One region of the Shewanella dokdonensis genome, then DNA from elsewhere that is predicted to be linked to it. Evidence: predicted binding sites of a transcription regulator. Region 1 holds the regulator's gene; each other region holds the start of a gene.

Region 1 (3,279 bases):
GCAGTAACATCTCTCCGGCCGGATTGGCGCAGATAAAACCGGTGACCACCAGCCGTTCATCGGGGTGTTGTTGCAGCATTTGCTGCACCTTGGCGCGGGATTCTTCGACACGGATTTTCGGCACGGCGGCTTCATCGGCAACCAGCAGACCGCGCGCATCAATGTTGCTGGCGGCCACGCCAGATTCGCGTAACAATGCCGCCATCAGCCGGGCTGACCAACGCTCACCAAAACCCACCACTTGGTTGCACTGATAGTCGCTACGTATATCCAGCGCCAGCAGACTCATCAGCGTGGCGCGATCATTGGCTAAGCGTTCCCGCAACTGCCTTGCCTGTGAGTTACTCAATAACTGCTCAATCAGGTTTTGCTGATAGCTCATCAGCACCTGCAATTCTTCCTGCCACAGTTGGCCTTGCTCACGCAGTGCCAGCAGTTTGTACAGGAAGTTAGTGGTTTTGCCTGCGGCAGAAACCACTATCAGATCATCAGGCCGCCCGTGGGTCAGCAGGATGTGGGCCACCCGCCGGTAACAGTCAGGATCGGCAAGACTACTACCACCAAATTTATGTAAGTGACTACGTGCCATCAATCAATGCTCCCCAACTCAACAAGCGGCAACTGCGGCTAAACCCGCAGCAATGTCGTCCAACAGATCCTGCGGATCTTCAATGCCAACAGACAAGCGAATAAGTGTATCTTTAATACCCGCTTCGGCGCGAGCAGCGGGCTCCATCGCCCGGTGAGTCATGGTGGCGGGCACGGCGACCAGGCTCTCCACACCGCCGAGGCTTTCTGCCACAGAAAAATAGTGTAAAGCACCGAGAAATGCGGTGACTTCAGCATCGCCACCTATCAGTTCAAAACTGACCATGGAACCAAATCCCTGCTGTTGTTTGGCCGCAATTGCATGACCAGGATGCTCTGGTAATCCCGGATAATACACCTGCTGCACCTGGGCACTGTGTTGCAACAGTTCGACGATTTTAGCGGCATTACTCTGGTGCTGCTGAATACGTAATGCCAGTGTCCGTAAACCGCGCAACGTCAGATAACTGTCAAAAGCACCACCGGTTAGCCCTAGCGTATTAGACCACCAGTGCAGCTGTTCAGCCAGCGCTGGATCTTTGGCGATTACCGCACCACCGATGACGTCACTATGACCATTGATATATTTGGTGGTGGAGTGCACCACAATATCGGCCCCCAACTGTAATGGCTGCTGCAGCGCGGGTGACAGGAAAGTATTATCGGCCACCAGCAGCGCGCCCACTTTTTTACAGGTTGCGGCCACGGCGGCTATATCAATGACGCGCAGCAAAGGATTTGATGGAGTTTCAAGCCACACCATTTTAGGTTTACGGGCAAGCGCCTGCTGCAATGCTTCGGTGTCGGTTTGATCTACCACAGCCAACTGGAACTGGCCTTTTTCGCCAGATTGGTAAACAGTCGATAACAACCACCGTAACAGTCGTGAGGCACCACCAGCAGGTCGTCTGGCCCCAACAGGCTGACCACCAAAGTCACGGCTGCCATGCCGCTGGCAGTGATCACCGCTGGGCACCCTTGTTCCAGCTCACCAATGGCATTGCCGAGAATATTGCGGGTGGGATTACCGGAACGGCTGTAATCAAACTGCCGTGGCTGCTTATGGCCGTCAAAAGCATAGTTGGTCGAAAGATAGATGGGCGGAACCACTGCACCATGCTGGCTATCGGACTCAATACCCTGACGGACAGCGATAGTGGCCATTTTCCGTACTGTCATTTTCGACTCCTTAAATTCTTTTCGAGAAACACCATAAAGATGTCTGGATGGCTAAATTCTACCAAGTCACCCTTTGGCGTCAATAGGCATAAAGACGTTTAGACGTCCAAATGTATAGAATTCCGTTTTTGTGATACAGTATTATGGCTCTGTATTTGACTGTAGGGTGTAAGAGTTTAAAATCGGCAGCGAATTAGCGACATAGCAGGTGCAACATGACTGAATGGAATGGCGAGTACATCAGCCCTTACGCTGAACACGGGAAGAAAAACGAACAAGTAAAAAAAATCACTGTGTCTATTCCGTTAAAAGTACTGAAAGTGCTAACGGATGAGCGCACTCGTCGCCAGGTCAATAACCTGCGCCATGCCACTAACAGTGAACTGCTTTGTGAAGCATTTCTACATGCTTACACAGGGCAGCCATTACCCAATGATGTCGATCTGTCCAAGGATCAACCAGACAGCATCCCGTCAGAAGCGAAAAAGATGATGGAAGAGATGGGTATTGAATGGGAAGAAATGGAGTAAATGTATTGCGCCCCCAAGCTTATCCACTTTGTTAACTGCCGCAGACGTTCCGGCAATCCCCCGCAGTTATGTGGTCGTTGATTGATCCTGTTACCTTATTGCTGGCATCGCTGATTATTGTCATCGGTGCCGTCACCCAAAGCTTGCTAGGCTTCGGTCTGGCAGTAGTTTCTACCCCGCTGCTTTATATTGTTGACCCAGAACTGGTGCCCGTGCCGGTGATTATGCTCAGTTTTTCCATTGCTCTGCTGACGCTACTGCGTGAACGCGGCAATTTGGAACTGGGCGGATTACAGTACGCGCTGGCTGGCCGGATCCCCGGCAGCTTGTTAGGGGTCTCTTTGCTATTGGCACCTCGCGCGGTGCTTGGCTTGATTATTGCGGCCATTGTTGGCGCGGCAGTAGTGATGAGCCTGAAAAATTCAGCGTGGCGGTCACTCGCCGCAACTTGTTTATTGCCGGGGCTTTTTCAGGCGTTTTCGGCACGGTCGCCGGTATAGGCGGCCCACCAATGGCGTTACTGCTCACCGGGCGTGAAGCTGGGAAATTTCGCGCGGCATTGTCGGCCTTCTTTATGGTCAGTACCTGTATCAGTCTGCTGGTTCTGACGTTCTCCGGTATGGTCAGTTGGCGTGATCTGCTGCTATCAATGTTGCTATTACCAGCGGTAGTGCTCGGGTTTATCGCCTCAGGCATCTTGTTACCCCGAGTAGATAAACGCCGCACCCGTTTGCTGACATTAGCGCTGTGTGGCGCCAGCGCGTTACTGCTGGCACTCAAATCCCTGTGGGCGTTGCTATCCTAACAACGCCCATAGAGCAGCAGTTTTAGAAGTGATACGAGGTCTGTAACGCGCCGCCGATAGCGTTATCGCTGCCAAACATCCCGGTCAGATCTAATCTAAAGAACTTGCCGATAGCGATACCCGTTCCCACTGAATAGATATCGGTGGTGACATCGTTGAGGTCCTGCCGATAACCGA
Region 2 (3,279 bases), 1.4 Mb from region 1:
CCAGTACAGGTCATATAAAAACTGATACGCCCCTGACGCTGCGCGGCCAACATGCGTTCATCCAGCGTCCTGATAAAGACACAGGCATCAAAAATTTTTCGCGACAGCGCTTCATCAATCTGGGGAAGCACAGCGTTTTCGAAGGTGGTGCCATCTGCTTGTAACAACTTCAGGATTGGGATAGTGAGAGAATCCCGTTCCAAAAACGTTGCACGATGGACAACCTGTTGGGTAAACGTAGTGTTGCTCATGATGTGCTCTTTATTCTGATGAGGCAGAATATTCCTGCCATTGGTTTTTATGCTCGTCCAGCACACTAGGGTAACTTTAAGCGGCTGGCAATCTCTGTGATCTGGCTATCATCAAGTTTGATTACTAAGGCGCGTATATCTAGCTTTACATCAAGCTAATGGAATTGCGGGATCAGCCACCACACACAATGCCGCTCGCTGTCCTACCGGGATCTGCGCGTTAGGAAAGACAATGGCTTCCCCATCCTGCGCGGCGGTAATGGCAATACCCTGTTCTTGGGCCAATAGCTCACCTTTAGCAAACTGGGTAAAATTCGGCAATTCGTTACTGAAGTTAAAGGCAAAGTCTGCATAGTGTTTATTCAAAGAACGACAAACGCGATACAGCACCAGCTTATCTGGCTGATAGGTCACGCGGGGGAATTCACGCTCAGATAGCAACACGACCAACATCTGACGCATTGCCGCCAACTTAGTCAAATCATTCTGACCAAACGGCATCACCTTGCCCAGTTCGACCGTGAAGGCTTCCGCCTGATACTTTGTCGACGACGCATAGCTAAACGTTGTTGTGGGTTCGTGATGCATGAGAAAAGCTTCAACACCTGCGGCATTCAAAAATGCCAGTTGTTGTTTCAAGTGGGGTTTATCTGGCCGATAAGGACAGACAGCAAAGCGTTCGTGGCGAGAGGCACGGATAGCCGTGTGTAAATCGTAATGCAGTCGTTGTCTATCTGCCGCCATAAAAAAGCGCTCGACATACGCTTCTAATCTCGCGGCTCGCAGCCGTTCTCCATTGCTGGCCACATGGGGATTGGCATGTTCGCCGTTAAATAAGCGGTTAAGGTTTTCGCTAACAAATCGCGTGTGATTATTGATTGTCGGAGGATTGCCGAAAATAAACATCACGCGTTGCTGTAACAATAAATTCTGGCTGACGATCGCTTGGATCAACTGATTACAGAGTTCAATCGGGGCGGTTTCATTACCGTGAATGCCACTCGACAGAACAATATCGCGAGTAGCTTCCGTGTGCAGTGGCGTAAAAACCAAGACACCACTGTCCCAGAGTTCAACTCGCGTATGCCCAGCAATCACGGCTTGTTCAGCCGCCATAGAAACGGGATTGGCAAGGGTTAGTGCCAGAAAATTTGCCTGTTGCAGCAGTTGTTGCAGCACGTTCCACTCCTTAGTTCAGTAACCGCTGATGCCACTATGCTATCACAGGGGTTAATGATGCGTCGTTATAGCTTATTCATTGCTAACGCTTGCAAGCCATTGCGCCATAGCAGATAATTTTAGCCATCTAGACTTCTAATGGCGAATTAATAATGGCAATTGCAACATTTGGCGCAGGTTGTTTCTGGGGCGTCGAATACTTTTTCCGACAGGTGCCTGGCGTGCTCAATGCAACCAGTGGTTACATGGGCGGCGGTGATAAAGCGGTAACCTACGAACAGGTAAAAAAAGGCAACACCGGCCATGCAGAGGTGGTTCAGGTAGAATATGACGCAGCGCAAGTCAGTTATGAGGATCTGCTGCAAATATTCTGGAAAAACCACAACCCAACCAGCCTCAACCAGCAAGGTGCGGATATGGGCACTCAGTATCGCAGCGTAGTGTTTTTCCATGACAAAGAGCAGAAACAACAGGCGGAAGCCTCCAAATTGGCGCTGATGCGTAGCGGCAAGTGGGGAATGCGGCAGATTGTCACTGAAATCGTACCCGCACAAACCTTTCACAAAGCGGAAGATTATCATCAGGATTACATTCGCAAGAATGATCTCCCCAGTTGCCATATTGAATATTAGCAATCACATCGCAATTATTTGATGCCCGGACATAAAAACGCACGTATTACCGTGCGTTTCTTTTACCCTTATTCCCACTATCTGCCATTGGCAATGGATACGTTTGAGTCTTGGCATTAACCTTTCAAGGCGTGTTTTATCACCTGCTGCGCTTCACTCATCAACAGATCCAGATGTTGTTCACTGACAAAACTCTCAGCATAAATTTTAAATAACGCTTCAGTGCCGGAAGGTCTGGCAGCAAACCAACCATTTGCGGTGGTCACCTTGATACCGCCGATAGCCGCATTATTGCCCGGTGCGTGGGTTAATACCGCTTCGATTTTATCGCCGGCGATGCTGTCGGCCCCCAGCGTATCTGCGTTCAAACTGCTAAAACGCGCCTTTTGTTTAGCATTGATTGGACTGTCAATCCGCCGATAATAGCAACGGCCAAATTCCGCCACCAACTCTTCATAACGCGCTGCGGGCGACTTCCCCGTCACCGCGATAATTTCAGCGGCCAGCAATCCCAAAATAATGCCGTCTTTATCGGTGCACCACGTGGTGCCATCACGTTTGAGAAATGCCGCCCCGGCACTCTCTTCGCCACCGAAGGCAAAACTGGCATCAGCTAATCCCTCAACAAACCATTTAAAGCCGACCGGCACTTCACACAATTGGCGTTGATGTGACGCAACAATTTTGTCAATCAATGCACTGGATACTAGGGTCTTACCTATTTTTAGTGCCGCTGACCACTGCGGCCGATGGCTAAGCAAATAGTCAATGGCAACCGCCAGATAATGGTTCGGATTCATTAAACCACTGCCAGGACAAACGATCCCGTGGCGGTCATAATCTGGGTCATTACCAATACAGACATCGTATTCATCCTGATGTTTCAGCAGTCCCGCCATAGCGTAAGGTGATGAACAATCCATACGGATTTTGCCGTCTTTATCCAGCGGCATGAATCCAAAAGTCGGGTCAACTTTATCGTTTACCAAGGTGATCTTAAGGCCATAAATCTCAGCAATTTTCTGCCAGTAATAGATACCGGAGCCGCCTAAAGGATCTACGCCAATATTTACCCCAGCTTTCGCAATGGCACTCATGTCAATCACCTGCGCCAACGCACTGACGTAAGGCGTGATGAGATCCTGCTGTTTAATCAAGCCGATAGCGGCAGCAGTACCATAATTGAGTTTTTTAACGCCTTCTAGCCGACACTTAAG
Region 3 (3,279 bases), 480 kb from region 1:
GTGCCTGGCAAGTTACACATTTGCGGTACGAATTGGCCTCGATGCGCCGCCGATAAGCCAGGATAGCCCGCCAGCATCTCCAATGCCTGCCAAGCACTGTGATGATACAGTGACTGCGCTTGCAGCAGTTCGGTGGCAATGGCTGTTGGCAACACTAACAGAAAACGTCCGTTATCGTTCAGCACTACGCCCTGTGGCAAAGCACATACTTGATGTGCAGTGCTAAATGCTGGGAAATGGCCTTTAATCCATGATTCGGCGTTGTTTCCGGTAACACCAAGTACCGTCCACGCGTCTGAGACATCATCGAGTTCGGCTTTGCTAAATACCGCATATTTACGAAATTCTGGCAGGTCGCTGGCAACCGTATCTCGTGGCATCAGCAACATTAATGTGTCTGCTACCGCAAACAGGCGAAAGGCTGACAACATCTTGCCTTTAGGGTCGCAATGCGCGCCCCAACACCAGTCGGTAGCCGCGAGCGCATTAACATCGGCAGTAATCTGCCCGTGAATAAAACTACGATTCTGTTCGCCGGTCACCTGGATCAGGCCGAGATGAGACAGGGGAGATCAGCAGTTCCGGTAACTGGGTATTGGGTGCCCAGGAAAGTTGAGGAGCGGTGAGACTCATAGGATCATCCTGATATTAACAACAGCAAAAGTGCTTCGATTGTAACGGATTTGGCGTAAATAAACAGGGCGCCAAATGGGCGCCCCGTCAAAACATTCACCGATGCCGCAACTTAGTACAGCAAGCGGGTACGAATAGTTCCTTCGATGTTTTTCAGCTCTTCTAGGGCTTCTGCCGCCTGATCGGTATGGACTTCCATCACCACATAACCTATGTCAGCGGTGGTTTGCAGGTATTGGCCGCCAATGTTGATGCCTTTTTCGGAAAACGCCTGGTTGATCTTCAGCAGTATGCCGGGGCGGTTGCGGTGGATATGCAGCAGGCGTGAAGTGCCGTGTTGCTGTGGCAGTGATACTTCGGGGAAGTTCACGGCGGTTACTGTCGAACCGTTGTCGGAGTATTTTGCCAGTTTCCCTGCCACTTCGATGCCGATGTTTTCCTGGGCTTCTTCGGTGCTACCACCCACGTGCGGTGTCAGGATGACATTGTCAAAACCGCGCAGTGGAGTCTGGAATTCATCATCATTAGATTTAGGTTCAACCGGGAACACATCGATTGCTGCCCCTGCTAAATGCTTGGATTCCAGTGCCGCGGCGAGCGCGTCAATATCCACGACTGTTCCGCGGGAGGCGTTGATCAGAAAGCTGCCAGGTCGCATGGCTTCAATCTGCGCTGCGCCAAACATCAACTTGGTTTGGGGCGTTTCCGGTACATGCAGGCTTACCACATCCGCTTGCGCCAGCAATTCGTTCATAAACCGCAACTGGTGCGCGTTACCCAGTGGCAGCTTGTCTTCAATGTCGTAGAACACCACGCGCATGCCTAAAGTCTCGGCCAGAATGCCGAGCTGGGTGCCAATATGACCATAACCAATCACCCCGAGGGTTTTCCCGCGGACTTCATAGCTGCCTTTGGCACTCTTGATCCAGCCACCTTTGTGAGCAGATGCGTTACGTTGTGGAATGCCGCGCATCAGCATGATGATTTCGCCAATAACCAGTTCGGCAACACTGCGGGTATTGGAAAACGGTGCGTTGAACACCGGGATCCCCAGCAACTCTGCGGCTTTAAGATCTACCTGGTTAGTGCCAATACAGAAGCAACCGATACCCACCAGTTTCTCAGCCTGATCCAGCACTTCCTTGGTGAGGTGAGTGCGAGAGCGAATACCGACAAAATGTGCATCCTTAATGGCCGCTGCCAATTCATCACCGGATAACGAGCCCTTGTGGTACTCAATATTGTTATAACCGGAGTTTTTCAGCACATCTAAGGCTGATTGATGAACGCCTTCCAACAACAGGATCTTGATTTTATCCTTGTCCAGCGAGTGTTTCGCCATGATATCGGTACCCCTCAATTTATGAATCTGCTAGTGAACAAAGTGTAGTGTGTTAAGCTTCCCCAAGCTGTCAGCTCACGTTAGCACCTTTTTTGCTGCTGTGGAGGTCTGGATGGCTAAAGTGTTTATTTTAGATCATGAACAATCCGTAATTTGGGGCAGATATTGAAGAATCCACTGATTTGGCTGGCATTTTATGGGGCGGTGCTGTTGTGGTCGGCATGGCAGCCAAATGATGGTGTTACCTGGTGGATGGAAGCTATCCCGGCATTAATCGCCGTGCCACTGCTGTTATGGTGTCGGCGGGTATTTCCATTAACGCCACTGCTGTCACTATTAATTCTGTTGCACTGCTGTGTGTTGTTTGTTGGTGCCCACTATACCTATGCGCAGGTGCCGCTGTTTGACTGGTTGTCAGACTGGTTCGGCTGGGGCCGCAATAATTACGACAAATTAGGGCATTTTGCCCAAGGTTTTATCCCGGCCATGATTGCGCGAGAAGTATTACTACGTAAACAAGTGCTACGCCCGGGGGCCTGGTGTAGCTTTCTTTGTTGCTGTTTTGCCCTGGCGCTGTCGGCGTTTTATGAGCTGGTGGAGTGGTGGGTGGCGGTGTTAACCAACGATGGCGCCGAAGCCTTCCTGGGCACTCAAGGTTATGTTTGGGATACCCAGTCTGACATGTTATTTGCCTTGATCGGCGCTATCTGTGCGGTATTGACGCTGTCGGCGACTCATGACCGTCAATTAGCGAAATTGGTGATACCCAAGCGCTGAGCAGGCGCTAGACTAGCCTGGGACATTATCATAAGGAAACGCACACATATGAGTATCTGGTTCAGAGATGTCACGCTTGCAGATTGTGCCCGCCTAGATTTAGGGCAGGGCGGCAAAGGTACCCTGATGCAGACCTTAGGCATCAAAGTGACTGAAATAGGTGACGATTATCTGGTGGCGACCATGCCGGCCACACCCGCTATTCACAATCCCATCGGTATGGTACATGGCGGTGCCAACGTGGTACTGGCAGAAACCGTTGCCAGTTACGCGGCTAACTTTGCTGTGGATTTTGAACAATATTACTGCGTCGGGCAGGAGATCAACGCTAATCATATCCGCGCTGCCCGGCATGGTGAACTGAAGGCGGTAGCTCGCCCCATTCATCTAGGAAAACGTACCTCAGTATGGGAGATCCAGATTTACAACAGTGCTGGGGAACTGACCTGCATATCTCGAATGACGGCCGCTGTTGTGCGCCGTCCCGACAGCAAACATGCGGGCTAATCAGCATTGATAGCTAATGA

The links. Region 1 encodes MetJ, which represses methionine synthesis genes. Its sites were predicted from a motif close to TAGACGTCTAGACGTCTA; they were not measured.
Region 2: a site for MetJ is predicted at 1,551-1,568, ahead of msrA (peptide-methionine (S)-S-oxide reductase MsrA). Genes of this name have one in related genera too.
Region 3: a site for MetJ is predicted at 2,077-2,094, ahead of serA (phosphoglycerate dehydrogenase). Genes of this name have one in related genera too.

Annotation. Positions count from the first base shown of each region.
Region 1 is NZ_CP074572.1:2,391,341-2,394,619, reverse strand. Features, by position in the region: partial or broken gene KHX94_RS11480 (bifunctional aspartate kinase/homoserine dehydrogenase II) at 1-589, opposite strand, end outside; partial or broken gene metB (cystathionine gamma-synthase) at 608-1,767, opposite strand; gene metJ (met regulon transcriptional regulator MetJ) at 1,983-2,297, shown strand; partial or broken gene KHX94_RS11465 (sulfite exporter TauE/SafE family protein) at 2,366-3,102, shown strand; gene KHX94_RS11460 (conjugal transfer protein TraF) at 3,125-3,279, opposite strand, start outside.
Region 2 is NZ_CP074572.1:3,840,304-3,843,582, reverse strand. Features, by position in the region: gene KHX94_RS18430 (thiamine pyrophosphate-dependent dehydrogenase E1 component subunit alpha) at 1-251, opposite strand, end outside; gene astE (succinylglutamate desuccinylase) at 402-1,430, opposite strand; gene msrA (peptide-methionine (S)-S-oxide reductase MsrA) at 1,583-2,062, shown strand; gene pgm (phosphoglucomutase (alpha-D-glucose-1,6-bisphosphate-dependent)) at 2,179-3,279, opposite strand, start outside.
Region 3 is NZ_CP074572.1:2,867,857-2,871,135, forward strand. Features, by position in the region: partial or broken gene ygfZ (tRNA-modifying protein YgfZ) at 1-633, opposite strand, end outside; gene serA (phosphoglycerate dehydrogenase) at 746-1,975, opposite strand; gene KHX94_RS13740 (DUF2238 domain-containing protein) at 2,141-2,752, shown strand; gene KHX94_RS13745 (PaaI family thioesterase) at 2,801-3,259, shown strand.